3 regions of the Lysinibacillus sp. NPDC093688 genome follow, and region 3 is predicted to be linked to each of the others. Evidence: predicted binding sites of a transcription regulator. Region 3 holds the regulator's gene; each other region holds the start of a gene.
What was found. Region 3 encodes CtsR, which represses protease genes until heat stress. Its sites were predicted from a motif close to ATGGTCAATAAAGGTCAAACA; they were not measured.
Positions count from the first base shown of each region.

Region 1: a site for CtsR is predicted at 6,086-6,106, ahead of clpP (ATP-dependent Clp endopeptidase proteolytic subunit ClpP). Genes of this name have one in related genera too.
Region 2: a site for CtsR is predicted at 8,268-8,288, ahead of ACQKN2_RS02650 (ATP-dependent Clp protease ATP-binding subunit). Genes of this name have one in related genera too.

Region 1 covers NZ_JBNNUX010000051.1:8,789-19,551, forward strand. Annotated here, with positions in the region: gene trxB (thioredoxin-disulfide reductase) at 1-387, shown strand, start outside; gene ACQKN2_RS23150 (8-oxo-dGTP diphosphatase) at 1,014-1,481, shown strand; gene rapZ (RNase adapter RapZ) at 1,491-2,384, shown strand; gene ACQKN2_RS23160 (gluconeogenesis factor YvcK family protein) at 2,389-3,363, shown strand; gene whiA (DNA-binding protein WhiA) at 3,438-4,385, shown strand; gene ACQKN2_RS23170 (HPr family phosphocarrier protein) at 4,481-4,738, shown strand; gene ACQKN2_RS23175 (hypothetical protein) at 4,968-5,303, shown strand; gene clpP (ATP-dependent Clp endopeptidase proteolytic subunit ClpP) at 5,410-6,000, opposite strand; tRNA gene ACQKN2_RS23185 (tRNA-Arg) at 6,515-6,589, shown strand; gene ACQKN2_RS23190 (spore coat protein) at 7,132-7,746, opposite strand; gene ACQKN2_RS23195 (LemA family protein) at 7,961-8,542, shown strand; gene ACQKN2_RS23200 (TPM domain-containing protein) at 8,542-9,294, shown strand; partial or broken gene ACQKN2_RS23205 (alpha/beta hydrolase family protein) at 9,455-9,940, shown strand; gene ACQKN2_RS23210 (PLP-dependent aminotransferase family protein) at 10,064-10,763, opposite strand, start outside.
Region 2 covers NZ_JBNNUX010000002.1:83,893-94,655, reverse strand. Annotated here, with positions in the region: gene spxA (transcriptional regulator SpxA) at 250-645, opposite strand; T-box leader at 1,176-1,407, shown strand; gene trpS (tryptophan--tRNA ligase) at 1,499-2,488, shown strand; gene ACQKN2_RS02670 (hypothetical protein) at 2,566-2,793, opposite strand; gene fabF (beta-ketoacyl-ACP synthase II) at 3,223-4,464, opposite strand; gene ACQKN2_RS02660 (beta-ketoacyl-ACP synthase III) at 4,495-5,433, opposite strand; gene ACQKN2_RS02655 (YjzD family protein) at 5,836-6,030, shown strand; gene ACQKN2_RS02650 (ATP-dependent Clp protease ATP-binding subunit) at 6,078-8,204, opposite strand; gene ACQKN2_RS02645 (Crp/Fnr family transcriptional regulator) at 8,475-9,161, shown strand; gene ACQKN2_RS02640 (metal-sulfur cluster assembly factor) at 9,733-10,041, opposite strand; gene ACQKN2_RS02635 (prolyl oligopeptidase family serine peptidase) at 10,095-10,763, opposite strand, start outside.
Region 3 covers NZ_JBNNUX010000014.1:59,821-70,583, forward strand. Annotated here, with positions in the region: gene radA (DNA repair protein RadA) at 1-684, opposite strand, end outside; gene ACQKN2_RS12860 (ATP-dependent Clp protease ATP-binding subunit) at 781-3,225, opposite strand; gene ACQKN2_RS12865 (protein arginine kinase) at 3,215-4,324, opposite strand; gene ACQKN2_RS12870 (UvrB/UvrC motif-containing protein) at 4,321-4,869, opposite strand; gene ACQKN2_RS12875 (CtsR family transcriptional regulator) at 4,884-5,354, opposite strand; gene ACQKN2_RS12880 (DUF4870 domain-containing protein) at 5,556-5,861, opposite strand; gene ACQKN2_RS12885 (class I SAM-dependent methyltransferase) at 5,983-6,666, shown strand; gene corA (magnesium/cobalt transporter CorA) at 6,734-7,693, shown strand; gene ACQKN2_RS12895 (hypothetical protein) at 7,869-8,078, opposite strand; gene ACQKN2_RS12900 (protoglobin domain-containing protein) at 8,385-9,695, shown strand; gene ACQKN2_RS12905 (acyl-CoA thioesterase) at 9,744-10,223, opposite strand; gene ACQKN2_RS12910 (aldehyde dehydrogenase family protein) at 10,291-10,763, opposite strand, start outside.

The sequences.
Region 1 (10,763 bases), on a different contig from region 3:
CAAGATCGTGCCTTTGCTAACGAAAAAATTGATTTCATTTGGAATGCAACAGTCAAAGAAATTAATGAGGCTGATGGTAAAGTTGGAAGTGTAACATTACAATCAACTGTAGATGGTACAGAATCTGATTTTGCAACTAATGGCGTATTTATTTACATTGGAATGCTACCATTAACAAAACCATTTGAGTCTCTAGGTATTTTAAATGATGCTGGTTATATTTTGACAAATGATAATATGGAAACAACAGTACCAGGTATCTTCGCAGCTGGTGATGTACGTGAAAAATCACTTCGTCAAATCGTTACAGCGACAGGAGACGGAAGTATTGCAGCACAAGCGGTACAGCATTATGTGGAAGAGTTATTAGAAAAAATTAATGCTTAAAGTGGAGCAATATTAAAATCTGTTCTTGATTGGCTCATCACCACAAGTTGTGGATGACATTTGTTAATATGCCAGATATCTAAGTTGATCTTCGTTACGGCAGGGCGACTCCTTGGGGATTAGCGATATTGAGGAACGAAGGCTAAAAGCATCACGTCCTGTGATAACGCCTTCGTGACCAACAGCGTGTTGCCCCAAGCGGCTCATCGGACGCCCCCAGGAAAGCGCCCAGTCGGGACGGAAATCAACCCCACGTTATGGTGATGATTCTCTTGATTAGTTTTTAAGGAAAAAAATACAATTTTAATACGGTCTTAATATAGTTGTAACTTGAATGACATATAAAAGGTGTAAGATAAAAAGTGTAATTAGCAATCCCCCTTTTATTTTGTTGAGTAGGTTGTTTCCACCAAATAGGTGGAGCAACCTATTTTTGTTGTAAACGGAAATTTCGAATTTTTTTGTGGCGGAGTTTCATATGCTTAAATAGAGGGTAAACACAAGTTTCCCCGCATGTATCGGTGAAGTTAAAATTGCAATGCGCCTAAAGTTTAGAATTGAGGACAAACCTTGTTTAGTCTTGCTATAATAAAAGGAAGAACGTAAAAGTGATTAGAGGTGTGCCTATGCAAAGAATTGCAAATTTAATAGCCGTAAAAGACGGTCAAGTATTATTACTTCAGAAGCCTAGACGTGGCTGGTACGTAGCTCCTGGGGGTAAGATGGAGCGCGGTGAGTCGATTTATGAGGCTGCTGTACGTGAGTTTAAAGAAGAAACAAATGTCACACCTATAAATGCTCATTTAAAGGGTGTTTATACGATGATTATTAAAGAAAATAATGAGGTAGTGGACGAATGGATGCTTTATACATTTGTTGCAAAGGATATAGAAGGCGTACCGTTTCAAGAAACTAGAGAAGGCAAACTCGCATGGCACCCAGTAGAGGATTTGAAACATTTGCCTATGGCTGAAGGTGATCGAACAAACTTACAATTTGCTATCTCACAATCAGGCATTCAGTACGGTACATTTGAATATACGACTGATTTTGAATTACTTCATGAGAAAATACAAATATCAATAGAACAATAAAGGAGCTGCATGACAGTGGTGGTTGAAGACCTAAAAGGTACACATGAATTGGTTATTATTACAGGAATGTCTGGAGCTGGGAAAACAGTAGCTATTCAAAGCTTTGAAGATTTAGGGTATTACTGTATTGATAATTTACCACCAGCGTTACTTACAACATTTTTAACCCTACTAAGGGATTCGGGTAAAAATATTACACGTATAGCAGCTGTCATGGATATGCGTGGCGGCGACTTTTTTGATTCTCTTATTGGCGCCCTCGACCATATACTAAAAGAAGGCGATATAGCTGCACGAATTTTATTTTTAGATGCAGATGATGCAACGTTAGTTAGACGTTATAAGGAAACAAGACGTGCACATCCATTGGCTGTAAATGGGTTACTATTAAATGGCATTAAACAAGAACGCAATCTTTTATCGGAAGTAAAGGGGCGGGCTAAATATGTTTATAATACATCTAATATGAAGCCTAAAGAGCTACGTGAAAAAATTGCAAAAGATTTTGCAAATGATGCCAATAATATATTCTCAGTAAATATCATGTCTTTTGGATTTAAGCATGGTATGCCGATTGATGCCGACTTAGTGTTTGATGTCCGTTTTTTAAAAAATCCATATTATGTAGAGGAGTTACGTCATAAAACAGGTTTACAAACCGAGGTATCTTCCTATGTTCTGGCACTTGAGGATGCGCAAACACTCATTCAAAAACTTACGGATTTGTTTGAATTTATGATTCCTCTTTATAGACAAGAGGGCAAATCACAACTTGTCATTGCTTTTGGATGTACTGGAGGACAGCATCGCTCGGTAACATTAGCGGAATATTTCGGGGCATATTTAGCTGGGAAAGAAAATACCGTTATTACGCATCGTGACATCAATCGTAGAAAGGATTGAGTGAATGGGAAAGAAGCGAACAAAGCTTGTTGTAATAGGTGGTGGCACAGGGCTTTCTACCTTACTACGAGGACTCAAGCACCACCCATTTGATATTACTGCAATTGTGACAGTAGCAGATGATGGCGGTTCTTCAGGACGCTTACGAGATGACTATGATATTCCACCACCTGGAGATGTCCGTAATGTTATCGCAGCGTTATCGGATGTTGAGCCGCTTGTAGAGCAAATGTTTCAATATCGATTTTTAGCATCGGAAGATTTAAATGGTCATTCATTAGGTAATTTAATGCTGACGGCTTTAACAGATATTACTGGTGACTTTAACCATGCTATTAGTGAAATGGGAAAGGTTTTAAAGGTGCATGGCCGCGTCATACCAGCAGCGAATAAAAAGATAAATTTACATGCTGAACTAGAGGACGGTTCTATCATTGAAGGTGAATCGAAAATTCCCTTGGCTAAAAAACGAATTAGTCGAGTTTTTTTAGTGCCTGAAAACGTGCAACCGCTACCAGAAGCTATTCGAGCAATCAATCGTGCTGACTATATTTTAATTGGTCCGGGAAGTTTATATACAAGTATAATTCCAAACCTTCTTGTAAAAGAAATTGGGGAAGCTGTTGTAAAGGCTAAAGGAAGAAAAATTTACGTTTGTAATTTAATGACTCAAAAAGGTGAAACCATTTCCTATACAGCTGGTGATCATGTTAAAGCTTTATATGATCATGTTGGAGACACCTTCATTGATTCTATTTTAGTAAATGATGAGAAACTTCCTCATCCTGTAAAAGAGCTTTATAAGGAAGAGAGTGCTGAGCCAGTAATGTTCGACGTTGCAAAGCTCGAAAGTATGCGATTAGAGGTTATTCAACGAGATATTGCCACTATTCGTCCAGATGGAACGGTTCGTCATAATGCGGCAAACGTTGCAAAATGGCTTGTAGATTATGCAAAAATCTATGAGGCAAAAAGTTAGTAAATTATAAAGCGCTTATTGTATATGATAAGATGGCATATACATAGAACAAAAGGTTGAAAGGAGGGCGTGATATGTCTTTTGCTTCTGAAACGAAAAAGGAATTAACTCAAATAGAAGCGGACGATCATTGTATGAAAGCAGAAGTATCTGCCCTAATTCGTATGAATGGTTCATTATCCTTTGCTAATAAACAGTTAAGCTTAGACGTACAAACTGAAAACGCTGCAATCGCAAGAAGACTTTATACGATTATGAAAAAGCTATATCCATATAATGTAGAGTTACTTGTTAGAAAAAAAATGCGTTTGAAAAAAAATAACGTATACATTTGCCGTGTTAGAGACGGTGCGCGTGAGCTACTAATTGACTTAGAAATCATCTCAGACGACTTTCAATTTAATCATACTATTTCTCGGGAGCTCATTAAAAAGAGTGGCCAAAAAAGAGCGTATTTACGAGGAGCATTTTTAGCTGGGGGCTCTGTCAACAATCCAGAAACATCCGCCTACCATTTAGAAGTTTATTCATTATATAAAGAGCATGGCGAGGCTTTAATGGATTTGATGAATGAATTTGAGCTAAACGCAAAAACAATTGAACGAAAAAAAGGCTTTGTAACCTATTTAAAGGAAGCTGAAAAAATTTCTGATTTCCTTAATATTGTTGGATCTCATCAAGCAATGATGAAGTTCGAAGACGTTCGCATATTGCGAGACATGAGAAATAGTGTTAATCGCATTGTTAACTGTGAAACAGCAAACTTAAATAAAACAATAGGTGCCGCATTACGTCAGGTAGAGAATATCCGATATATTGAAAATTCGATAGGTCTCGATCAATTGCCAGAAAAGCTTCGTGAAATAGCGCGATTACGAGTAGAATATCAAGATGTAACACTGAAAGAACTTGGGGAAATGGTATCAAGTGGAACGGTTAGTAAATCAGGTGTCAATCATCGATTACGGAAAATTGATGAGATTGCCGATGCATTAAGAAGTGGAGAAAAAATTGGTGGCTAAATTTTCATACTTTTCAGGTACGTATTGTTCTTTTGCTAGTAAGTAAGGTAAGATAAAAATAATAAGATGAACGGTAGTAAAGGGGAGTTTTGAGAATGACCGAGAAAAGAGTCCATGTAAAATTAAAATTAGGGCTACAAGCTAGACAAGCAGCGCTATTTGTACAAGAAGCAAATCGCTTTAGCGCAGATATCTTTCTTGAGAAAGACGAGAAAAAAGTAAATGCTAAATCCATTATGGGTGTTATGAGCTTAGCCATTGCAAAAGGAACAGAGGTTGTCCTTAGCGGTGATGGTAACGATGCTGAGCAAGCGGTTACAGCATTAGCATCCCTAATCGAAAAAGAAGATTAAAAAAACTCATAATGCAGAGACTGTCCAAGAGGTAATACTTACATCTTGGGCAGTTTTTTTGCGTTTTTTCATCGAAAAAACAAGTCCTATTATTTTGTTGGATATTTGTGCATTAAGGTTAATGGCATCCTGCTTCGATTGTCGACGTGATGGATAGGAAGATTGAAGTGATGGATAGGAAGATTGAAGTGATGGATAGGAGAGTCGAAGTTGCGGGAGGAAAGCTGAAGTGACGGATAGAAAGGGTAGAGTGACGGAAAAAAGGGCCGAAGCGACGGATAGAAAGGGCAAAGTGACGGGAAGAGGAGCCGAAGCGACGGAAGAAAAGGCAGCGGCGGATAGAAGGGCCGAGGTGACGGAAAGAAGAGCCGAAGCGACGGATAGAAAAGCAGAAGTTGTGGATAGAAGAGGCGAAATGATGGATAGAAAGGCCAAAGTTGTGGATAGAAGAGACGAAATGATGGATAGAAAGGCCAAAGTCGTGGATAGAAGAGACGAAATGATGGATAGAAAGGCCAAAGTTGTGGATAGAAGAGACGAAATGATGGATAGAAAGCCAAAGTGACGAATAGAGCCACCGAAATGATGAAAAGAGGATTCAAAGCGTCGGATAGACCCATCAAAGCAAAAAAAAAGACATCTCAGAATAAATCTGTGATGCCTTTCGTTTTTTATTTACGGTCGTTGCGATCCATAATTTGGTCGATTAAGCCGTATTCTTTTGCGCGCTCAGCAGTCATGAAGTTATCGCGGTCTGTATCTCTTGCAATGACTTCAAGTGGTTGACCTGTACGTTCAGATAAAATACCGTTTAATTTTTCACGTAAGAATAAAATACGTTTTGCAGCGATTTCGATTTCAGTTGCCTGACCTTGTGCACCGCCAAGTGGTTGGTGAATCATTACTTCAGCATTTGGTAATGCGAAACGTTTACCTGGTTCACCAGCTGCAAGTAGGAAAGCACCCATAGATGCTGCCATACCAATACAAATTGTTTGTACTTGTGGCTTGATAATTTGCATTGTGTCATAAATTGCCATACCAGCAGTGATAGATCCACCTGGTGAGTTAATGTAAAGATGGATATCTTTATCTGGGTCTTCTGCTTGTAGGAATAGAAGTTGAGCAACGATTGAGTTAGCAACGTTGTCGTCAATAGCACTTCCTAATAGGATAATACGGTCTTTTAGTAGTCGTGAATAGATGTCATATGCACGTTCACCACGGCTTGTTTGTTCAATAACTGTAGGAATTAAATTCATGTTAAATCCTCCTTAAAAAACTAAATTCGAATACTGTTGCTGAAAACAACCTTTGTATTTCAGCTGTATCCTTATCATACACATTATAGTCAGGGAAGGTCAAATATTAACCCTGTTAAAGTGAAATAAATTAAAACAATTTCACCTTGGTGTAATTGTAACTGACGCTCCGCTTTCGCTACAGTAAACATTTGTAGCCGACGCTGCGCTTTCACGTAGATAAACAATGCGTCCGGATTTTGAATTGTGCCCGCACATTAAATTCTTTGCTAATGCGTGACATCCGCTGGAGACTGTATCTCCATTTAATAGGTATTTTGACACTTATTGAATGAAAATAAAAAAAGTTTAAATGTTTTACATTCTATAGTTGAATTATGAGCAATACGTTTGTATAATTGATAAGGTCATAAGTTAAAGTACAGTACACTATTTTGTCAGGTATGCTTCAAATGAGGATTATCTACATCATGCTTTTCGTAAAGCCTAGTGGTACTTTTTTTTGTGTTCAATTGCCCTCGTGGTGTAATGGATAACACGTAAGATTCCGGTTCTTGCACTGGGGGTTCGATTCCCTCCGAGGGCGCCATTTTACTGATTATTTGATATAATTTTATAACTCGAATTCTCCTAATAAGTAGTTTAGCAGCCTGCTTAGTGGAGAAAGAGCGGGGAAAAATGGGAATATAACCTAGTAGGCATTATTCCCGAATCTGTTCCTTTCAAACCTTCAAAAAAGCAACAACTCCAAATTATTTTTTAGTGAACATACTGTACGTGAGACTAGTTATACTAGTCGAAAAAAAAGAATCCTATCTGAGGGGATTCTTTTTTTTTTTTGCAAAATAGCATCAAACATGAATGTTTGGTGCATGTTCATTTATTCAGACCGTGATAAACGTAATGAAAAATTTAACGGCTGAAGGTATAACCATGATAGTGGTAACACATGAAATGGGCTTTTCCTGTGAACTTGGAGAACGTGTTGTTTTATGGATGGTGTCTATATGGTTGAAGAGGGAACGTCGGGAGATATCTTTGGTAATCCGCAAATGAGAAAGCATTTTAAAAAAACAAGAGCAGCCCCTGTGATAATGCATCACATGTGGGACTGCTCTTGTTTTTTTATAATTAATGAAGGGGATTTGTTGTAGTGTCGTACGAGTTAAGCATCGTATGCATATCTTGTTGAGAATATTGTGGTACTTGATAGTAACCATGCATATTTTGGTAAATAGATAATTCGTATGCCATTTCAATGCAGTTGGGAATACTATCAGCAACAACGCGTCGAACTACAGGGTTTGTAGTTTCCGTTGCAGCAGCAGTCATACATTTTGCTGCTCCTTTTTGAGCACCTAATAGGAAGCCAGAAATTGCTTCGTCGTTGAGCTCGCTTGCGTTTTGCATAGGCTTTTTAGGTTGGCCAGGATTTAATCCATATTTAAAATCATTTCCTGTCTCCATTTGATAGCGTCCTGTAGGTACAGAAGGATCGTGCCCTGTTTTAAATGATTCCACAATTGTGTTATACATACCTAATGTGAAATTATATTGGCGATCCAAAATGCTAAGTAATTCCGGATCCTTAACATGTTGACGTAAAAAGATGGATTGATTCATTCCAGCAATTATTTCGCCAATTGTTTCATGCATGTCCATTAGCTCATGTCCACCATGATTTAGGCTTTGTTGTTGGTTGAATGATGTTTGGTTTGATGATTCGTTTTGAAACGATTGTGTCAAAAAAAGCGCCTCCTATATATCATAGTTTTGTTACAGTATTAAGTATGGCACGTTAAATAAATTTCATACGGTATTAATGCGTTTGCATATATGTAGAATAGAGATGTTTTTTTTGTTGCACATTAGTTGTAAGGAAAAGAAAGGCTCATCACCAAAACAAATAGTATTTTTGATATTTAGTGATAGCTAAAAGAAAGCGAAGGTGGTTTTAAAATTGAAAAAATTATTTGGACCAATCGGAATTATCGTTATTATTTTAGTTGTATTGGCCTTACTATTTATTCCAAAATACAATAACCTTGTAACGGCCGAGGAAAGCGTTGATTCGAAATGGGCTCAGGTTGAAAATCAGCTACAACGTCGCTACGATTTGATTCCGAACTTAGTAGAATCTGTAAAAGGATATGCCAACCATGAAAAAGAAGTTATCGCTAGCATTACAGAGGCACGTGCACAAATGGGAAGTGCACAAAGTCCAAAGGAGCAAGCGGTCGCCAATGATGCATTAAACGGAGCACTTAGTCGATTGCTAGTAGTCGTAGAAAATTATCCGAGTTTAAAGGCAGATGCAAATTTCCGTCAATTAATGGATGAATTAGCGGGGACAGAAAATCGCTTAGCTGTTGCCCGAGAAGACTACAACAATGAAGTGCAGGCTTTTAATAAAACAGTTAAACGTTTCCCAGGCAATTTAATTGCGGGGATGTTTGGTTTCGAACAGAAGGAATACTTTAAAGCAGCTGCTGGTGCTGAAAAGGCACCGTCTATAGATTTTAGCAATTCAGGTAAACAATAATGAAACGGTTGATGATCCAACTTGCTATTGTTGGCTTCATATTTATTTTATCTATTAGAACGGCAGATGCCGCAATGCCAACACCAATAAAAAATACGTATATTCATGATTTTGCCAATGTTTTATCTGCCTCTGTGAAGGAAGAGCTCAATCATTATTCAGAGCAGCTAGATAAAGGTACAGGTGCTGAAATTATGGTCGTAACAGTAGATAATATTAATGGTCAGGAACCAAAAATGTATGCTACAAAAATGATTCGCTCTTGGGGTATTGGCGATGCTAAGAAAAATAATGGTGTATTAATTTTAGCAACGTTTGGGCAGGGAGAAGGCAATAATGATGTTGTTATTGCTGTAGGTCAAGGTCTCGAAGGAGCATTACCTGATGGCAAGCTGGGGCGCATTTTAGATACAGCGTTTTATCCAAATGCAAGTGGTGGAGATATCGATAAGGCATTTAAAGCAACGTACACGGAAGTATTTCAAACTGTCGCGCAAGAGTACAATTGGGATGGAGAAGTGCCTAAAAATACAGCTGACAGTAAAGGAATGCCAACGTGGATGATTATTTTAATCGTTATCATAGTACTTGTTGTATCAAGTGGAAGAGGTGGAGGACCTCGTTCAGGTCGACGTGGCGGTTATCCAGGTGGTTTTGGTGGCGGCTTTGGCAGCGGTCGCTCTGGAGGCGGTGGCTTTGGCGGATTCGGAGGAGGTTCATCTGCTGGTGGTGGAGCAAGTCGGAAGTTTTAATATATTAAAAAGTGAACTCTAAGCAGTTCGCTTTTTTTGTTGGTTTTAAAAGGTAATATTGTTTAATTTATATCAACAATTGACAAAATGGATAATATTTCTACAATTTCAATGTATTGATAAATGATATAACGAGAACTGATATAAGGAGGAATTTATATGGTCAATCGATCGAGGTATTGCAGACCCTAAACGTATCGGAATTTACGGTGCATCATTTGGAGGTTATGCAACTTTAGCGGGTATCACATATACACCAGATTTATATGCAGCAGCGGTTGATTATGTAGGTATATCGAATATCTTCACATTACTTAATACAATCCCTCCATATTGGAAAACAACTCTTGATGTGTACTATGAGCGTATAGGGCATCCAGTGAACGATAAAGAGTTATTAACAGCTGCTTCACCTGTTTTCCATGTTGATAAAATAAAAACGCCGTTATTTGTAGCTCAAGGTGCAAACGATCCGCGTGTAAATAAAGCTGAATCTGATCAAATCGTTGAAGCATTACGTGCAAGAGGCGTTGATGTGGAATACATGCTAAAGGACAATGAAGGTCATATCTTCCGTAATGAAGAGAACCGCATTGAATTCTATAATGCGATGGTGAAATTCTTAGATAGCCATCTGAAAAAATAATATGAAAGAAGACTGTGCAGGAAGATATCTTGCACAGTCTTTTTCTAGTTAGGGGCTCTAATTAAAGGATTGATACTACAATTTGTTTATGCCGCTTCCGAATGTGCAGTCAAGACATAGCTATTATAAGAGCTGAAAACTATTTCTATATATATCATTTTTCTTACTATCAATAATTGTGATACATTGAGCAAGTTTTTCTATTCCAGTATGAATTTGACTCTCATTAACTTGAGAAATGCTTAATCGAATCAGGTTTTCTTTTTTATATTCTGGTAGGAACATTCTAGCTGCATCATCCACAAGAATATTTTGTTCTTTTAACAAATTGACAGTCTGCTTTGTAGTCACTTTCTCAGGAAGAACGATTGTAAGATAGAATCCGGAAGAGGGCTTCGTATAAAGCGTATTATTTGGTAGCAATAACTCACAAGCTTCCTGCAGACGTTTCATTTTCCTATAATACAGCTCTTTTATTTTCTTAACATGACTATTCATCATTCCATTTTTTAAATAAATCTCTAATGCTCCTTGAGAAAGAACAGAACTATTAAAATCGGCAGTAAATTTATAGCGTAAAAAATTGTTACTCATTAATTTTGGAAGAACTATAGTAGCAATCCTTAAACCAGGGAGAAAAATTTTAGAAAAGCTTTTTATATAAATAACTCTACCAGAAGGGTTGTACGAAAATAATGGGTCTGATTTAGTATTTGGGTCTAAATCCCCGAAGATGTCATCCTCAACTATATATACGTCGTATTTTTCAGCTAATTCAACAATTCGTTTTTTCTCCATATTCGTATAGCTATGTCCAAGTGGA
Region 2 (10,763 bases), on a different contig from region 3:
GCTGTTCTGTCATAAAATGAAAAGGATATACACCGTTTCACAGAAGATATTTGAATTATTGAAATTGTAGTAAACTATTAAGCTAAAATCAAGTTTAACATACATTACCGAATATATATGACTTTTCCCTATTATTTATTATACTTTATATAGAAGGTTTTGCATAAATAAAACACGAAAAATAGATGTTACAATATGCTTGTTGCATATGTAACATCTAATACTTATTCTATGCAGAATACGGCGAAGTTAGTTCACCATACGCTGTGCTTCTTGCAGTTGATAAGCACGAACCTTCCGAGGTAGGAAACGGCGAATTTCATCTTCGTTGTAGCCGACCTGTAAACGTTTTTCATCTAAAATAATGGGACGACGTAATAAACCTGGATACTCTTGAATTAATTCGTATAAACGTTGCAATGGCAAGCTTTCAACATCAACATTTAATTTCTGGAAAATTTTTGATCGAGTTGAAATAATTTCATCCGTACCATCTTCTGTCATACGTAAAATTTCTTTAATTTCACTTATACTTAATGGTTCGGAAAATATATTACGTTCTGTATATGGGATTTCATGCTCCTCTAACCATGCTTTAGCTTTTCGGCAAGACGTACAACTTGGTGATGTAAATAAAGTTACTATCATACTGACACATCCTTTCCTTTTAATCATTATCTATAAACTAGTGTGTTAAATTAGAATTAATGTAATGTAAATATACATACCATTATACAGCACTCTGAGATGTTTGAATATAGTTCCAATAAAAAAGAATGACCATTTCACACGAAATTTTCTTTCTCTTCACACAAACTTCAAAGTATTTACTTCTTGGGATGGTCTAATGAACTACTAATAATATGCCCATTCGCAGAGCATTTTAAACATCCACTGTTCGATTGTTTTTGTTCTCATTTAAAAATTTTAAACGAGAATATTGTTGATTCTGTGTGTACAATATAGACGTATATTTACTAATATCGGTTGCATTTCCAAATAGAAAGCAGCAAAAGTAGCATATAATTTTTTTCGGTGAAAGAACACCGCCAAAAGTCTGACTTTACACACTTGCTTTTCACCGAGCCTTTATAATATAATTTTTTGCAACAAATCAATTATGTCTTTGGTGGATTCACCTCGTCATCCATACAGATGGCAGACAGTTATTGAGCTAAAAAACGCTGACGAAGAGTAGTACATTTGCTTTTACACGTTTAGAGAGTCTGTGGTTGCTGCAAACAGATCGTGTAAGCATTTGGAATGGACTTCCGAGTTAGCTTTGTGAACGTCTTAGTTTCTTACTTAAGTCTATTAGCAAAGCTCGTCCCTTCACGTTACGAAGAAGAGTGGCCGTTATAGGCAAGCTGGGTGGTACCGCGGATTCAAACATCATTCGTCCCTTCATTAGAAAACTAATGAGGACGCATGATGTTTTTTATTTTGGTACTTATGTAAAAACGACGTCTAAGGGACGAAATTCAAGGAGGAAATGACAATGACAACTATTTTTTCAGGCGTACAGCCAACGGGTATTGTAACTTTAGGGAACTATTTAGGTGCATTTAAACAATTCCCTGCATTACAAGATGAAGGAGATGCTGTTTATTGTATCGTCGATCAGCATGCAATAACAGTGGCTCAAGATCCAAAAGAATTACGTCAAAATATTCGCAACCTAGCAGCTACGTATATTGCTACTGGCATCGACCCTAAAAAATCTACATTATTTATTCAATCAGAAGTGCCAGCTCATGCTCAGGCAGGCTGGATGTTACAATGTGTTGCATCGATTGGTGAGCTTGAACGTATGACACAATTTAAAGATAAATCGCACGGTAAGGAAAGCGTATCTGCCGCTCTTTTAACATATCCACCATTAATGGCAGCAGATATCCTTTTGTATAACACAAACATTGTTCCTGTCGGTGATGATCAGAAGCAGCACATTGAGCTTACTCGTGATCTAGCAGAACGTTTTAACAAACGTTATGGTGATGTTTTAACAATTCCTGAAATTCAATTACCTAAAGCAGGAGCTCGTATCAAATCACTACAAGAGCCTACAAAGAAAATGAGTAAATCTGATCCAAATACGAAAGCAACTATCAAGCTTTTAGATTCAGCGAAAGATATTGAGAAAAAAATTAAGTCCGCTGTTACTGACTCTGATGGTATTGTGGCATTTGATGTGGAAAATAAACCTGGTGTTTCTAATTTACTAACAATCGAATCTGCCATTTCAGGCGTATCTATTGACGATCTTGTAAAAAAATACGAAGGCGTTGGCTATGGTGGTTTCAAACAAGGTGTTGCAGCAACAGTTATTGATCACCTGACACCAATTCAAGAGAAATTCTATAACTTAGTTGAATCATCAGAATTAGACATCATTTTAGATGAAGGTGCTGAAAAGGCAAATGCTATTGCTAGCGCTACATTAAAACGCATGGAAGAAGCAATGGGTCTTGGTCGTGCACGTCGCTAAGACATGAAATGAAGAAATGCTGTACCTTTGTTGAAATTTATTGTAAAAGCTTGGCCAAAAAAAGAGGAATATAAGTGTTACATCTTCTCTTTGTTTATAGTTTTATCATAGCCAAGATCAAACACAACAGCACATAACACAATGGCTGATCCAATTGCCACATAAAACGCCGTTGTTTGTGCCATGAATTTAAAAACAACTATCCAGGTATATCCGAGTGTCCGATAATTCAAATACAAGATGAGATTCCCAACGGAGAGAATTAATAAACCGTAGCTCATTAAAAATAAAAAGAGTCGGAACAAGATAAGGGCATCCTTTCTATTTCTTCTTAATTATCATCTATTCTTAAAACTATAAAAAAAGACGTCAGCCACGTAAATTAGGCTGACGTTTTTTAATGTTGTTCATATTAAATAAAGTGAGGTTATTCTTCAAAACGAGGGGTTGATTTCCGTTCCGGCTAGGCGCTTTCCTAGGGGCGTCCGATGAGCCGCTTCGCTGCGCTGCAGGGTCTCGGGCCAACACGATGTTGGTCACGAAGGCGTTATCACAGGATGTGATGCTTTTAGCCTTCGTTCCTCTATTGCTGATCCCCAAGGAGTCGCCTAGCCTCCACTCCAATCAACCACTTTACATAGCGTATATCTTCTGCCATGTCACTCTAATTTTTAGTGGTAAAACAAAAAGTGGGGACGATGAAGCCCCCACTGATTAAAGTTTTACTTTATTAATTATTCCTCGATTCTTTTGAATAGTAGACTAGCGTTGTGTCCACCAAACCCTAGTGAGTTACTCATTGCATATTGAATATCTGCTTTTCGAGCTTCATTCGGTACATAATCTAAATCGCAATCTGGATCTGGATCTGTTAAATTCATTGTCGGTGGTAAAATGCCTTCTTTAAGTGCTAGCGCTGTGAAAATAGCTTCAACACCACCAGCTGCACCTAATAAGTGACCTGTCATTGATTTTGTAGAACTCATTGCAAGCTTATAGGCATGTTCACCAAAGACTGTTTTTACTGCCTGTGTTTCAAATAAATCGTTATATGGAGTACTTGTTCCATGTGCGTTAATATAGTCAACTTGTGAAGCTTCTACATCGCCATCAGTTAAAGCTTGCATCATTGCACGAGAAGCACCTTCTCCTTCTGGAGCTGGAGCTGTAATATGATGTGCATCTCCTGTTGCACCATAGCCAAGAACTTCTGCGTAAATTTTTGCACCGCGTGCTTTTGCGTGCTCATACTCTTCCAAAATAACAATACCCGCACCTTCACCGATAATGAAACCATCGCGATTTTTATCGAATGGACGGCAAGCTGTTTCTGGATCTGTATTTAAAGATAAAGCAGTATTTGCGCAGAAACCTGCTACTGCCATCGTAACGATTGGTGACTCAGCACCACCAGAAATCATCACATCTGCATCGCCACGTTCAATTACTTTGAAAGCATCCCCAATAGAGTTTGTACCTGAAGCACAAGCAGTTACTGAACAAGAGTTAATGCCTTTAGCACCAAAGTGAATCGATACTTGGCCTGAAGCCATATCCGGAATCATCATTGGAATAAAGAATGGACTTACTCTTCTTGCTCCACGCTCTTGGAAAGTTAAAAATTGTTGTTCATATGTTTCCATCCCACCGATTCCAGAGCCAATCCAAACACCTGCACGTGGTGCTAGCTCTTCATCGATTGTTAATTGTGCATCTTCCATCGCCATGATGGATGCTGCTAAAGCATACTGTGTAAAGCGATCCATTTTACGAGCTTCTTTACGTTCGATATACTTTTCTATATTAAAATCTTTCACTTCAGCAGCAATTTTTGCTGCGAAAAGATCTTTATTTAAACGCGTTAATTCGCCAACGCCAGATTTTCCAGCTTTAATGTTAGTCCATGTTTCTTCGATGCTATTTCCTAGTGGTGTAACTGCGCCAATTCCTGTAATTACTACTCGTCTTTTACTCATTGTATTACTCCCCTCAAGCATTTTTCGTTTTTATTTTCCCCATCTTATTGTAACGGCGCCCCATGTTAAGCCACCGCCAAATCCAACAAGTACTACTATATCATCATCTTTTATCTTACCTGCTTCAAGCTCATCTACCAAGGAAATACCAATAGATGCTGCCGACGTATTCCCATATTTGTGAATCGTTTTTGACATTTTTTCTGGTGGTAGCTCTAGACGTTCACGAGCTGATTCCATAATTCGAATATTCGCCTGATGTGGCACTAAAAAATCTACGTCTTCTTTTGTTAAACCTGCTTTTCCTAAAACGTTTATTGCAGATTCACCCATTTGACGAACGGCAAATTTAAATACTTCACGGCCATTCATAGCGATTGTGTCTTGCTGTGTTAAATACAAATTCTTACCACCTGTGCCGTCAGCTCCAAGCTCAAATGATAAAATACCTCTACCTTCTGATACTGGACCAACAATCGCTGCACTTGCACCGTCACCGAATAACACAGCAGTATTGCGATCTTCCCAATCAAGTAATTTCGACAGCTTTTCAACACCTACTACTAAGACATATTTATAAGCATTTGTTTCTACAAATTGCTTTGCTGTCACTAAACTATATATAAACCCTGCACAAGCAGCCGCTTGATCCATCGCAGCTGCATTAACTGCTCCGATTTGCTCCTGAACCATACATGCTACGCTTGGAAAATTTTGATCTTGTGATACTGTTGCTACAAGGATTAAGCCTATTTCCTCAGGTGTAATACCCGCTTTTGCAATAGCCTCTTTTGCAGCAGCTACTGCTAAATCTGACGTTTCCTGATTATCTGCGGCAAAGTGACGTTCTTCTATCCCTGTGCGAGTTCGAATCCATTCATCCGAAGTATCCATCATTTTTTCTAAATCAAAATTCGTAACGACCTTCTCCGGAACGTATTTGCCAATTCCTATAATACCAGCGTTCATTTAGCAACCCCTCTGCTTTCTTACTATCAATTATTAGTAACTGGTCATAATTATAACTCATAATGAAGAACAGGTGCAAGATGAATTAAAATTAATGCGTTTTTTCCTATCGATTCCATCACGAATTAATCTTGCTATTTGTATTGCTTGAATCGGGCGACTGATAGCGATTCTATAGAATTTGGCGAGGCTTTGAAACCATTCCTAGAAGGCATTTGTGACGTATTCGAATGTCAGTGATCGTATTGAAATTTCCTTAAATAAAAAAAGTAACGTTATCGTTGTGACAAATTCGCCATGTTTCACAGAAAAGGTTCTTTTTTTTTCGATTTATGTTATGATATGATAATGAATATGTAGTAAAACTTTATGATATAAAAAAGTTCGGTTGAGGTGAAATTAATGCAATATATCGTAACATTCATATGGTCATTCCTACTAGTTACAATGTTAAACTACGTAGTAAGCTCTGTACTTGGTACAGCGTTTGATTTCCAAACTGCTATTGTCACATCGGTTGTATTTGCAATTCTTGTTTTCATTATCGGTGCAGTTATTCCAAACGAGTCAACTCCAGAAGCTGCAGACAATCATTAATTCAACTAAAAAACCTGTTTCGCTCAATGCGGAACAGGTTTTTTTTGTTATTTTTCAACGACACATTGGCCATCATGTATTCTAATGCGTAATGTTTCTCCTGGTAATACTTCACCTCGAAGCAATTCTTTTGCAACCGCAGTTTCAATATAACGTTGCACGAAGCGTTTTAATGGTCTTGCGCCGAACTGAGCATCTGCTCCTTGTTCTACAACCCAATCAACTACATTTTGTTCTACTTGTAAAGTAATGTCTTGCTCTGCAACTCGTTTGACAAGCTGTTCGATATATTTCCATGCAATGGCTGTAAAATGCTCATCTGATAGTGCATGGAACATAATAATATCATCCATACGATTTAATAACTCTGGTTTAAAATGTTGACGTAGTGCAGCCATCACTAAATCTTCAACAGCAGCATCGTCTTCTTTTGCTTCCATTAAATAGCTTGAGCCAATATTAGAAGTTAAAATGACCACTGCGTTCGTAAAGTTGACCATACGTCCTTGGCTATCAGTAATGCGCCCATCATCTAAAATTTGTAGTAAAATATTCGCGACATCAGGATGGGCCTTTTCAATTTCATCTAATAATACAACTGAATATGGATTTCGGCGAACAGCTTCCGTTAATTGCCCACCTTCCTCATAGCCAATATAGCCTGGAGGTGCCCCTACAAGACGTGATACGCTATGTTTCTCCATATATTCACTCATATCAATGCGAATAAAATGATCCTCAGAATCAAACAACTGTGCAGCTAGTGCCTTCGCAAGCTCTGTTTTACCAACACCTGTTGGACCAAGGAATAAAAAGCTACCAATTGGTCGATGCGGATCTTTGATACCTGCTCGAGCACGCCATACCGCTTCTGTCACAAGCTGTACAGCATTATCTTGTCCAATTACACGCTCATGCAAGGTATCTTTTAAGCGCAATAATTTTTCACGCTCACCTTCTACTAATTTCGTCACTGGTATTCCTGTCCAGCGCGAAACGATTGATGCGATTTCATCTGCTGTTACCTCTTCACGTAAAATACGTGATTCCGTACCATTCTCTAATTGTTTTTCCATCTCTTGAATTTCCTTTTCAAGTGTAGGAATTTTCCCATGACGTAGTTCAGCTGCTTTATTTAAATCATATTTACTTTCTGCTTCATCTAAGTCACGGCGGTATTTATCAAGTTTTTCACGCTTTTTCTGAATGCCATGTAACGCTTCTTTTTCGGTTTCCCATTGTTTACGCATGCCCTCAGAGGATTCTTTAAGCTTTGTTAATTCATCGCTGAGTTGCTCTAGACGCTTTTTACTTGCCTCGTCTTTTTCTTTACGCAATGCTTGCTCCTCAATTTCGAGCTGCATAATACGGCGCGTTACCGCATCCAATTCCTGTGGCATGGAATCAATTTCTGTTCGAATCATCGCACATGCTTCATCGATTAAGTCGATTGCCTTATCTGGCAGGAAACGCTCTGTAATATAGCGATTGGAAAGCTCCGCTGCCGCTACAATCGCACGGTCATGAATACGTACTGCATGATGTAACTCAAAACGCTCTTTCAAGCCTCGTAAAATGGAAACTGTATCTTCAATAGATGGCTCTCGTACAAGCACCTGCTGGAAACGACGCTCTAAAGCAGGATCTTTTTCAATATACATACGGTATTCATCTAATGTTGTAGCCCCGATACAATGTAGCTCGCCTCGTGCAAGCATTGGTTTTAGCATATTCCCAGCGTCCATTGCACCATCCGTTTTACCTGCGCCAACAATTGTATGAATTTCATCGATAAATAAAATAATGCGCCCTTCTGATTCTTTTACTTCTTTTAATACTCCTTTTAAGCGCTCTTCAAACTGACCACGATAACTAGCACCTGCTATTAAGGCACTCATATCCAACTCATACAGTATGCAGTCCTTTAACCCTTCAGGAACATCGCCCTTTACTATACGTTGGGCTAATCCTTCTACAATTGCTGTTTTACCAACCCCTGGCTCACCTATTAAGACAGGGTTATTTTTCGTTTTGCGTGTTAAAATGCGAATGACATTACGAATTTCTTCATCACGGCCGATAACCGGGTCCATTTTACCGTTTCTTACTTCATCTATTAAATTACGTCCAAATTGTTCTAATGGTTTTTTGTCATTTGTTTGTTGAAATTGCATATTTAGCACTCCTTTTCAATAATGTTAAGCGGAATCCCGTTTGCCATTCTATTTCATTAAAAATGTTTGACCTTTTTTGACTAACTTTATTTTACAACATGCGACAAACCTTAGCAAAGAATTAGCCCTAAAATTTCTTCACTTATATCTGGAAAATTACGTTATAATAAAACTATGTTGTTTCTTATAATTAGTAAAATGTTCACTTAATTTTGTAATAATTAAACAATTTTTACAAAAAGAAAGAGATGTGTTGAAGATATGGCTATTATGGATAATATACAAGAGAAATTTCACGATCTTTTTCAAAAGCACGGTGTTTTTATTAAAGTGAATAAGGATAGTAAAATCTTTTTAGAGGGCGAACGGGCGAACGAAATTTATTATATAAAAACAGGAGCTATCTCAATTAGTCAGGAAACCGAGAATGCGAAGGAATTAACCATTCGTATTTGTGGTCCTGATAGTATCATTGGAGAAAGCTCATTATTTTGTAACCTTACGTATAATTCGATGACTGCTAAAGTATTAGAGCCCTCCAGTTTATATGTTCTAAGCCGTGAATCATTGGAACTTTTACTAGTGGAACAACCTACTTTAATGGTGGAATATATGAAGTGGTTGCAAATAGAAAATTTAAAGCATCAAAGTCGTTTGCGCGATTTGATTTTAAATGGGAAAAAGGGCGCTTTATTTTCAACGCTTATCCGTCTTTCGAATACTTATGGGAAGCCTTTAGAAAATGGCACTATTTATATTGACTTCCCGTTAACAAATACAGAAATCGCTAATTTATGTGCGACGAGTCGAGAGATGATTAATCGCATGCTGAATGACTTAAAGAAGCACAATATTATATCTTTCGAAAAAGGTTATATAACCATTCACGATCTACAATTTTTAAAGGATGAAATCGCCTGTGAGAATTGTCCGTTACAAATATGTCGTATTGATTAATAGGCTACATGTTAAATCCCCGCTTATGAGTTATTAGCGGGGATTTTGCATGTTGCTATTATGTAAAAAATAAAGTATGGCTCTTCTGCTAAGCGAGGGGTTGATTTCTGTTCCGGCTGGGCGCTTTCCTGGGGGCGTCCGATGAGCCGCTTCACTCGCTTTGCTCGCTCCAGGGTCTCATCTGTGACGCTGATCCCCGAGGAGTCGCCCAGCCTCCACTCCAATCAACCACTTCTCATAGCGTGTATCTTATGGCATGTTACTATAATTCTAGTGATAGAACAAAAAATTCTAGCAACAATGTTTTGTCAGTGGGAAAGCGTAGTGCTACTGTAGCAGCAGCAACAAATGTTTTATGTTTGAAAGCGAAGCCGCAGCAAAACCAGATGTACAATAGCGTCATTATTATAAGTTTCTTCTGTTTTATTATGGTGAGTAGCTCGGAAAGGAAATCTCCCTCATTTAAAGCGTGCAACAGTCACGAAGATTTCTTTAACTGTTTTGTATTTCAAAACAGCAAAAATCCCCACTTAGTTATAAGCGGGGATTTTTTATTGTGCTTTAAGTGGACTTAGCGTACACCTAGTGCCATTTTTGCATAGCGTGACATTCTATCTTTTGACCAAGGTGGATTCCATACAATATTGACATTTGTACTTTTTACCTCTGGAAGCTCACCTAATGCTGTATTCACTTGATCAACAATAACAGGTCCCATTGGGCAGCCCATAGACGTTAACGTCATTGTAACGGTTGCTGCACCCTCTTCATCTAACTCTACATCATATACTAAACCTAAGTTGACGATATCAATACCAAGCTCAGGGTCAATTACATTTTCTAATGCACCGAACATGCTGTCTTTCATATCTTGATCCATCTGTATTTCTCCTTCCATCACAGTGTTAACTTAATCATAGCAGATGCATCTTATTATGCCAAATGCTGTGCAAGCCATTCAGTTGCTGCTAACATACCATCACGTGACACAGCATGACCCGCTTTCTTATTAGCTAAAAATTTCAAGTTTTCTGGATTCGTTTCATAATATTTACGTAAAGTTAAATAAAAATTATACGTTTCATTGAAAGGTACAGTTTTATCTAACTCCCCATGCCAAAATAGGACAGGTCGTCCTGCAAATTTTTCTGGTGTTAGGCTAACATCATATTTAGCTAGAAGTTCATTCGTTTGTTGTACTTCTTCTTCGGACATTGGCAAATTCACACCGTTTTTAGCGAATTGCTGTAATTGATACTCCGCTAATTTAGTAAAACTTGGTGCACCCATACATACTGCTGCTGTTTTGATCCAATCATAACGCTTTAAACAGCCTGATGTTACAATTCCACCCATTGATGTACCAGCAACACCAATTTTATCATTCGCTAATAAATTTTTATTCTTTAATTCATTATATAATTGTTCAACTTCATGAATAGAATTTAAAACAATATCCCAAAAGTGTAAGCTCAATTGCATCTCAGTCAGGCCTTCACTACGGTCGCCATGTAATTTTGCATCTGGTAATAGGACACGCACCCCTCTGCCTACTAATTGATATGCATAATGTAAGTTATGTTCTTTTGCACTCATGAAACC
Region 3 (10,763 bases):
AATACGTGGTCCTGCAATTTGTCCCTCTTTTGTTACATGTCCGACTAAAAATATGGCAATTCCTTTTGTTTTTGCAATTCGCATAAGTTCTGCTGTACATTCACGCACTTGTGATACACTACCAGGTGCACTCGTTACCTCTGGATGAAAAACAGTTTGAATAGAATCAACAATAACAAACTTTGGCTGCACATCATCAATGGTCTGATTTAAAAACTCTAAATTCGTTTCAGAATATATATAAAGTTCCTGTGAGATCACCCCTAAACGTTCTGCACGCAGCTTTGTTTGACGGATGGATTCCTCACCAGAAATATAGAGCACACGATGTCCCTTATTCGAAAGCAACGCAGATACTTGTAGTAATAACGTCGACTTCCCAATCCCAGGATCTCCCCCAATTAACACAAGAGAACCTGGTACGATGCCTCCTCCTAATACTCGGTTAAGTTCACCCATTTCTGTAGCAACTCGTGATTCCTCAGCAGCTTCAATTTGCATAATAGGGAGAGCCTTTTGGGTAACCGTAGCAGAGTGTTGGAATGCACCTCGCGGCCCTTTTGCAACGACCTCCACCTCTTCGACCATCTTATTCCATTCTCCACATCCTGGACATCTTCCCATCCATTTTGCGGATTCATAACCACAACTTGAGCATACAAATTTTGTTTTTTTCTTTGCCAAAATGCCTTCACCTCGAATATTTGTTCTTATATTTATTATTGTACATAAAAAAAGACAGCTTGGCACTTAAAGCCTTGCTGTCTTTTTAAATCGCGATTATTTAGAAGTAGAAACTTCCTCTTTTTTCTTTACAACAAACTCATCATTCACGTAATCAATGATCACTTGGTTGCCCTTCTCTACATTACCTTTCAACAGTTCTTCCGATAAACGGTCTTCTACTTGTTTTTGTAATGCACGACGTAGTGGGCGAGCACCGTATTGAGGATCGTAGCCTTCCTCTGCAATTTTTTCAAGAGCCGAATCCGTTAACTCTAACGAAATGTCTTGCTCTTTTAGACGTTTTGTTAAAGCATTCGCCATCATCGCTACGATTTCTTTTAAATGTTCTTTTTCTAGTGAGTGGAAGACGATCATTTCGTCGATACGGTTTAAGAATTCTGGGCGGAATGCTTTTTTCAGTTCCTCCAGCATTGTACCCTTCATATCTTTATACTTCGTATCCGTACCACCTACATTGAAGCCAAGGTTTTTCTGATATTTTAAAGCATCCGCACCAACGTTTGATGTCATAATAACAACTGTGTTGCGGAAATCCACCACGCGACCTTTAGAATCTGTTAAACGGCCATCCTCAAGTACTTGAAGTAAGATATTGAAAACATCTGGATGAGCCTTCTCAATCTCATCTAGTAATACTACAGAATATGGTTTACGACGAACCTTTTCTGTTAGTTGACCGCCATCATCAAAGCCTACATAGCCCGGAGGTGAACCAACTAAACGTGAAGTCGAATGTTTTTCCATGTACTCAGACATATCAACACGAATCATTGCGTCCTCATCGCCAAACATAACTTCCGCTAATGCTCTAGCAAGCTCTGTTTTACCAACCCCTGTAGGGCCTAAGAAGATAAATGAACCAATTGGTCGTTTCGGATCTTTCAAGCCAGCTCTTGCACGACGAATTGCGCGAGAAATTGCCTCTACCGCTTCTCCTTGACCTACAACACGTTTGTGTAACTCTTCTTCAAGTTGTAATAACTTAGAAGATTCTTCGGAAGCAATTTTTGATACTGGAATTCCAGTCCACATAGACACTACCGCTGCTACATCATCCACTGTCACTTTTGATTCGGCTTTTCCTTGCTCTTCTTTCCAATTTTTTCTCGTAGTTTCAATTTCATCTTTTAGTTTTTGCTCTGTATCTCTTAAAGATGCTGCTTTTTCAAATTCTTGACCTGAGACAGCCGCATTCTTTTCAGAACGTACACTTTCAAGCTTATCTTCAAGTGCCTTTAAGTTCGGTGGCACTGCGAATGAACGTAAGCGTACTTTAGAACCTGCTTCATCAATTAAGTCGATCGCCTTATCTGGTAAGAATCGATCAGAAATATATCGGTCACTCATTTTTGCTGCCGCTTCAATTGCTTCATCTGTAATTTTCACACGGTGATGTGCTTCGTAACGATCACGTAAGCCTTGAATAATTAGAATCGCTTCTTCTACAGTTGGCTCATCAACTTGAATTGGTTGGAAACGGCGCTCTAATGCCGCATCCTTCTCAATATATTTGCGATACTCATCTAGTGTTGTTGCACCAATACATTGAAGCTCGCCACGCGCTAAAGATGGTTTTAAAATATTTGATGCATCAATGGCACCTTCTGCACCGCCGGCACCGATCAATGTATGCAATTCATCGATAAATAAAATTACATTACCAGCTTGGCGAATTTCATCCATTACTTTTTTCAAGCGATCCTCAAATTCACCGCGATATTTTGTTCCGGCAACAACAGTCCCCATATCAAGTGTCATAACACGTTTATCACGAAGAATTTCTGGCACTTCATTATTAATAATTTGCTGTGCTAAGCCTTCAGCAATAGCCGTTTTACCGACACCTGGCTCACCGATTAATACAGGGTTATTTTTTGTACGGCGAGAAAGAACCTCGATAACACGTGTAATTTCCTTGCTTCGACCAATGACCGGATCTAGAGTGCCTTCACGAGCAATTTGCGTTAAATCACGCGCAAGGCTATCTAGTGTTGGTGTATTGGCAGCCTGTGCAGCTTGTTGACCAGATTGAGCATTGTCGTTATTGCCTAATAACAATAGCACTTGCTGACGAGCTTTATTCAATCCGACACCGGCATTATTTAATACACGAGCCGCTATACCTTCACCTTCACGAATAAGCGCCAATAGTAAATGCTCTGTTCCAATATAGGAATGGCCTAATTTACGTGATTCATCGACTGATAGCTCTATTACTTTTTTAGCTCGAGGTGTGTAGTGGACAATTGGGCCAACATCCTCTTTACCTTTTCCTACAAGCTCTTCAATACCTGCTTCAATCATTTGAGGGCTAATATCAATGGCTTCTAATGCTTTTGCAGCAATACCGCCACCTTCGCGGATAAGCCCTAAAAGAATATGCTCTGTTCCAATTGATTCGTGCTTCCAACGAATTGCCTCTTCTTGTGCAAGCTGTAATACTTTTTGTGCGCGTTGTGTAAAACGATTAAACATCAAATGAATCCTCTCCTTTTCCCCGAATAATAGGCTTACTCATATTTTCGCGAGATAGTGCCTCACGAAGCATTTCAGCCCGTACGCGATCTCGCTTAGCAGGCGGCAAAACGTCCCCTGCATAATTCTGTAAAAACCCTGGTTGCATACTGACTACACATTCGTTTAATTTAGTCGCTTTAATACCTTCAATTAACTGTAAATCTACTCCTAAACGAACATTGGATAGACAGGTAGCAGCTTCCTCACTCGTTAAAATCCTAGCATATGTTAACGTACCTAAAGCACGGTACACACGGTCTTCTAGAGCAAGCTCTGCTTTTTCCATTAACTTGCCTCTTGCATGCCGTTCTTTTTGAATTATTTTTTCAGCGACACTTTGGATGTCTGCTAAAATGTCATCCTCTGTTTTTCCTAGTGTAATCTGATTTGACACTTGGTAAACGTTACCTATATTTTCGCTACCTTCTCCATATATTCCTCTTACCGTCATTCCTAATCGAGTCATTGCATTAATGATTTGATTCATCTGACCCGTGAGTGTAAGGGCTGGCAGGTGCATCATGACAGATGCTCGCAAACCAGTACCAATATTTGTTGGGCAACTTGTTAAATAACCAAATGTATCTCGAAACGCATAAGGCAAAGCTTTCTCTAAGGTACGATCAATTTTATTGGCCTGCTCGTATGCCTGTTGAAGTTGAAAACTCGCTGTCATACATTGAATGCGTAAATGGTCTTCTTCGTTCACCATAATGCTAATTGATTCGTCATCCGATAAGAGCATGGAGCCAACTTCCTCTTTTTTTGCAAGCTGAGGACTAATTAAATGTTTTTCTACAAGTATTTGACGTTGTAAAGGCGTTAAATCTTTAATAGCAAAATATGAATAATTTTCTTGAAGTTCTGTACTGTCCTTTATCGCATGTGTAACTGCCTGTTCTACATGTAATGCTTCATCCTCTGTAAAGGCTAATGGAAAACGATAACCATCTAAATTTCGAGCAAGGCGGATGCGTGTACTAATGACAATATCTGAATAATCGTCCTCCACACTCATCCATATTGGTGTAGCACGCTCTAAAAACGATTCAATCATCACGACACATCACCACCTTCAAATTGTACCTGCTTCTCAAGTTCCTTTGCTTCATCGCGAAGCTTAGCTGCCTCTTCAAATTGTTCTTTATCTACAGCAAGCTTCATACGTTTACGAATATCCTCAATTTGCTTTTTGATGACATAAACATTGCTTCGAGCACCAGGCATTTTCCCTATATGTTGAGGACCAGCCTGTATACGGTTAAAGAGCTTCGGTAAGTGCTCGCTAAAGGTGTCATAGCAGCTAGGGCATCCAAATTTACCTTCTTTTAAAAACTGTTTATACGTAAATCCACATTGTGGACATGTTTGCGGTTGTGGCGGTGCTTGCTGCTTTTCACCCACTTTTTGTTGCTGCCATGTAGGTGAGCCAAACCAATTGGATAATAGCTGTTGAATAGATACTGGCTCTTGCTTAAATTCAGCATGAAATGGATGGAACTGCGAGGCGCAGACGTCACAGTAATGGTGCTCCACCTTTTGACCACTTTGAACTTGTGTTACAGTAACTGTCGCATTACGCTGCTTACAATGTTCGCAAATCATTTCCATCACCTCTTTTATTTTTGCTGTTCATATTTAATCGTTGTTAGCATCGCTCGTAAAATTTTTGCTCGAATATGATCCCGTAATGGGAGTTGCAAATCGATAGTTGAGCGATCAACTGCTGCTAATATTATTTTCGCTTCTCGCCTTGAAATTACCTGCTCATCAATTAGTCGATAAACTAAATCTTCTGCCATTATTTGCGATGCCCCCCCTTCTATTTGCCTGAGGACATCATCGATTAGATCAATTTGTGAATTCGCGCGGACACGTAAAATTCGAATGTATCCACCACCACCACGTTTGCTTTCAACAAGGTAACCTCGTTCGGCAGTAAATCTTGTATTAATTACATAATTTATTTGTGAGGGCACGCACTGAAATTTATCTGCGATTTCACTACGTTTTATTTCAATATGCCCCTCTCCACCTAATTCAAGTACTTGCTTTAAGTAGCCTTCTATGATGTCTGATATATTACGCATTTTAGGAATACACCTCGCTTACTACACTGACTTTGACTATCTTTGACTTTCTTTGAGTATATTATACAAAACGCTTGAAAATAATTGCAATTATTTCGCACACAGAAAAAATCCGCCGAGTGCTTTAGCTATAAGATACCCTTATCAGCAAAAGAAAAAACGCAAGCATATGCAATTAGCATATACTTGCGTCTATAAAAATTATACCCAGCGACCAACAATTGGATAACGCCAAGGCTCATCAGATAAAGCCTTCACAATACCGATAATTGGCGCAATAAAATAGATAATCCCGAAAACAATTAAGAACGGTATACCAATGAGCAGGAAGCTTAAAATACCCGAAATAGTAAGTAATACCACCATCACAACTTGGAACAATAAGGCCTGCACAGAAATGCTCTTTACCTCTTCTTCCGAACTAATTAAGAAAAATATTATAGGTACTAACCATGGCGCAAAAAATGCACTTGCGTGTATGATTACCTTAGACCATTTAGTTTCCATTTATATCAACCCTTCCATATAATTTTTTTATTTTATGTACTATCTTTTACGGAACTACACCTTAAATAGTTTCAACTATGAATTGGATTTATAAAATTTTTTGAAAGGCATGTGATACTTGATGGAATTTAATAACACACTTGCAAATGAATATGAAAAAGGTATTCGTCGCACGCTACCTAGCTACGATGCCATGCTGCGCTTAACACAAACCTTTTATCAATCTGCATTACCTGAGAACGCTGAATTTTTAGTAGTTGGCTCCGGAAGCGGCAATGAAATTTTACAGCTCGCTGAGAAAAGACCTCATTGGTCATTTGTTGGTATAGATCCGTCAGAAGCGATGCTACAAATAGCCGGCGAACGTTTAAAATCTCTACCTAATAATATTTCTTTATATCAAGGAACTATACTGGATACAAAGCTACCTTCAGTAAAATTCGATGCAGCCAGCTGTGTATTAGTGCTTCATTTTATACAAGATGACCAAGAGAAGCTTGAAACATTAAAAAAAACAGCAAATAATTTAAAGCCTGGTGCTCCATTTGTGCTCGTCTCAAAATACGGGCAGCCGGGTACCTTAGAAACCGAGCTACAATTTGATTTATGGCGTGCTTATTGGCTACAACATACAAAGCTATCACCATCAGACGTAGCGGAAATGGAAAAATCCATACGTTCTCTTTCATTTATGCGTGAAGAGGACATTTTATCACTATTACAGCAGGCAGGCTTTACAAAACCATCTAGATTTTTTGCCACTACTTTATTTGGCGGTTGGATATGTTATAAAGAAAGCGTATAAAACTTAAATCTCTTGTGAAGATCAATACACCTGTTAGGATAGAATTAAAAGAATTGAGGTGAATGCTGTGATACGCACCATTGGAATTACAAAAGATCAAAAACTTATAAAGGAATTTCCGCTTGAAGATATACACAAAAACGAATTTGAATGGTATTGGGTCGATTTTAATTGTCCGACCGATGAGGAAGAACAACTGTTAGATACATTTTTCCATTTCCATCCACTCGCTATAGAAGATTGTTTAATGCGTTTACAGCGGCCAAAGCTCGATTTTTATGATGATTTCCACTTCTTTGTTGTCCAAAGGATGAACGAAGAATTAACAGCTGAGGAAATAAATATTTTTGTTTCTAATAAATTTATTGTCACATTCCACAAAAATGTAGCACCGGAAATAGATCGAGTACAAAAGATGTTAGAAAAACAGCCAAAGAATTGGGAACGCGGCACAGTATATTTAACGTACCAGGTAATTGATAAAATCGTTGATAGCTATTTCCCACTTGTCTATAAAATTGAGGATCATTTAAACGCACTTGAAGATGAGCTTACCTATCAAAGTAACCCCAATGCTATGAAAATTGTGTTTGAATTCCGTAGTGATTTGCTCGATTTAAGACGCACCATTTTACCAATGCGTGATTTATTATATCGTATCCTTAACTCTTACCGGTTTTCACTTAAAAAATCAGAACGAGCTTATTTCGGAGATATTTACGATCATCTGCTAAAACTCACCGAAATGATCGAATCTAACCGTGAGCTCACTGCTGATATGCGTGATAGCTATATGGCGATGAGCTCTAGTCGCATGAATGGCATTATGATGACCTTAACAATTGTTTCAACAATCTTTATTCCCCTAACATTTATTGCCGGTGTTTATGGAATGAATTTTGACTATATGCCCGAGCTACATGCGAAGTATAGCTACTTTATCGTACTCGGAATTATGATTCTTATCGCTTTATTTATGCTGGCAATCTTTAAACTTAAAGGCTGGTTCAATTTATTTAAAACTTAAAAGCCATCGTTTATCCTTGGATATGAACGTCACAACCTGGACCACATGACTGGAGTTGACAAGAAGGTTGAAACCAAGCCCGCAAAAAGCGTCACTCGGCTTGGAAATCAACCATTTATTCTGTTGTCGACAAGCTAAAGGCACCTTAGAGATTTTTCTAAGGTGCCTATCACTGTTAGTAAGGACCGCGATCATCAACTTTATTTTCACCTTGCTGTGGAAATAAAAAGTATGCGAGTACCCCAGATACTAATGTTGCACAGATAGTAATTAATAGTTGATCTAAGTCTGGTACTTCAGCATAGTAGTTTCTTAACATGTACACCGACCCTATTGCTACAATTACCATAACCGGAATGACAAATTTGAAACGTTTCTTCTCCATGTAATACCTCCTCAAAACTATTGTTACGTTCAAGCTAAACAGTTCGTATTTTACAGGTTTCCTATTTCAAATTCAATTTACCTATTACCTTTTTAGTAGTCTATTTCATGACTTTTCATCGACAATCATCTATTAATTGATAAAAAAATATAGAAATAAACTAAAATTTCAACCAAATATAGTACAAAAAATAGTAGAATATATTAAATACTATATATTCCGCAAATTAACAACCCAAGTAATTTAATAGGTATTTAGTTTACTATTCTATACTTAATACGGACCTAAGAAATGGAGCAAACAACGATGAGTTGGTTTACAAAAAAGAACGATTCTAGCTACTCAATTACATTAGTACCTGAAAATTATAAGAGCGATGTACAATTGGATGTATCAAACCATCCAAACCTTCAAAAACAGTTACAGCTTTTAGATTTAACAATTGAGGATTTAGCCATCATTAAACAACTACAGCCTTTAGCTAAGGATTTAGTTCCTGAAATGGTGGATCAATTTTATGCAGCCATTAGTTTGAGCCAAGATTTGTTAGAAATTATAAACAGAACCTCACAAATAGAGCGTTTAAAAGTTACTTTACATAAACATTTGAGTGATATTTTTGAAAGTCGTATTAATCACTCTTATATTAATGAACGAAAGGCAATTGCCGAAACTCACGTTCGAATTGGTCTACAATCGAAGTGGTATATCGCCTCATTCCAATCATTAACAACGACCTTTACACGCTTTACAAATGAGTTAGATATATCGAAAGATGATGCAATCCGTGCGATCAATGCCTTTTGCAAAATCATTAACTTCGAGCAGCAGCTTGTAATCGAAGCCTATGAAAAAGAAGAGGAACGCATTCGTGCAGTAGACGGTAAAACAAAACATGCACTTGTTACGACCATTCAAAAAACGGCAGAGGAACTTAATGCGATTAGTGAAGAAACAGCAGCTTCTTTATTAGTCATTTCCTCTCAAACAGATGATATCGCAGTAGCTACAAAGCAAGGATTAACCTTTGTTGCTGATACACAGGAAAAATCCAGACGTGGACAGCAGCAACTGCAAGATCAAAATGATTTAATACAGGTAATTTTACAAAGTGTAAACAGTCTCGATGTTACGATGAACCAGTTACGCACATCTTCTCAAAAAATATCGGAAATTGTAGGACTGGTGACAGGAATTGCCGATCAAACGAACTTATTAGCACTGAATGCTTCTATCGAGGCAGCCCGAGCAGGTGAACATGGTAAAGGCTTTGCTGTTGTTGCAGAGGAAGTTCGTAAGCTTGCTGAAGAAACAAAAAATGCGGTACAAAATGTTTCTCATCTCATTAAAGAAACAGAAAGTAATATTACAACAATGTCGACTTCGGTTATTAACGTTGATCAAAAGATTCAACATAGCGTAGATACGCAAAACAGTTTATCTAAATCGTTTAACGATATCGCCGATGCTGTTTCTGGGATTCAACAGCAGTATGTAAATACATCAAGAGATATTTCAGCCATCTCTAATTTGATTACTGAACTATCACAAGGTGCTACACTTGTTTCTTCTTCTTCCGATTCACTTATTAACGTGGTAAATGAATTACAAATGTAAGTACGAAAAAGGGAAACTGACAGCATACGTCAATTTCCCTTTTTATTTTTAATGCGATAACGCACGTTTTTGTTTACGATGTTCGCGTCTTGCTGGGCCCGTTTCAAACAGACGTTTTTCTGCATCTGTTTCAGGATAAATTGCTGGAACTGGCTTAGGTTTACCTTCTTCATCTACTGCAACCATCGTTACAAAGGATTCAGTCGTTAATTTCTCCTCACCAGTTTCAATGTTTCGTGAAATAACTCGAACATAAACTTCCATTGAAGAACGTCCAGTTGACGAAACAATACTTTCAATTTCTAAAACAGCCCCTACATGTGCTGGCGATAAAAAATCAACCGAATCAATAGATGCTGTGACTACAAGCCCTTTTGCATGCTTCATTGCTGTAATAGCAGCAATTTCATCAATATAAGCTAACACTCTTCCACCAAAAATGGAGTTGTGATTATTTGTATCTGGCGGTAGTACGAGACGCGTTTGAACAGTACGTGACTGGCCCATCGGTATTGCGTTGTTTGACATAATTCTTGCAACTTCCCTTCATGAATGTTCTTTCGTCATCGTATCGCAGAACAAGGGTTGATGCAAATTAGAACGATTTTTTCATTGTAATAAATTTCATATCTGTCATTTCCTCGATTGCCCACTTAATGCCTTCACGTCCGTAGCCACTCATTTTTATGCCACCGTATGGCATATTATCAACCCTGAATGTCGGAATATCATTAATCATAACAGCACCGGCCTGTAATTCATCCGCTGCGTGTAATGCATCTTGTAATACATTCGTATATATTCCAGCATTTAAGCCAAGTTCCGACTCATTCACTAGTCGAATAGCGTCATCTAATGTTTCATATGAAACAATTGAGACGATTGGCGCGAATGTTTCCTGACAAACAATTTTCATATCCGCCGTCACATTCGTCATTACAGTCGGCGTTAAAGTACGTTCCGTAAATGTTCCTCCTGTAGCAACTACAGCACCTTGTGACTTGGCTTCCTCAATCCATTGACGAATACGTTCAACTTCTTTTGGGTTAATCATTGCACTAACATCAG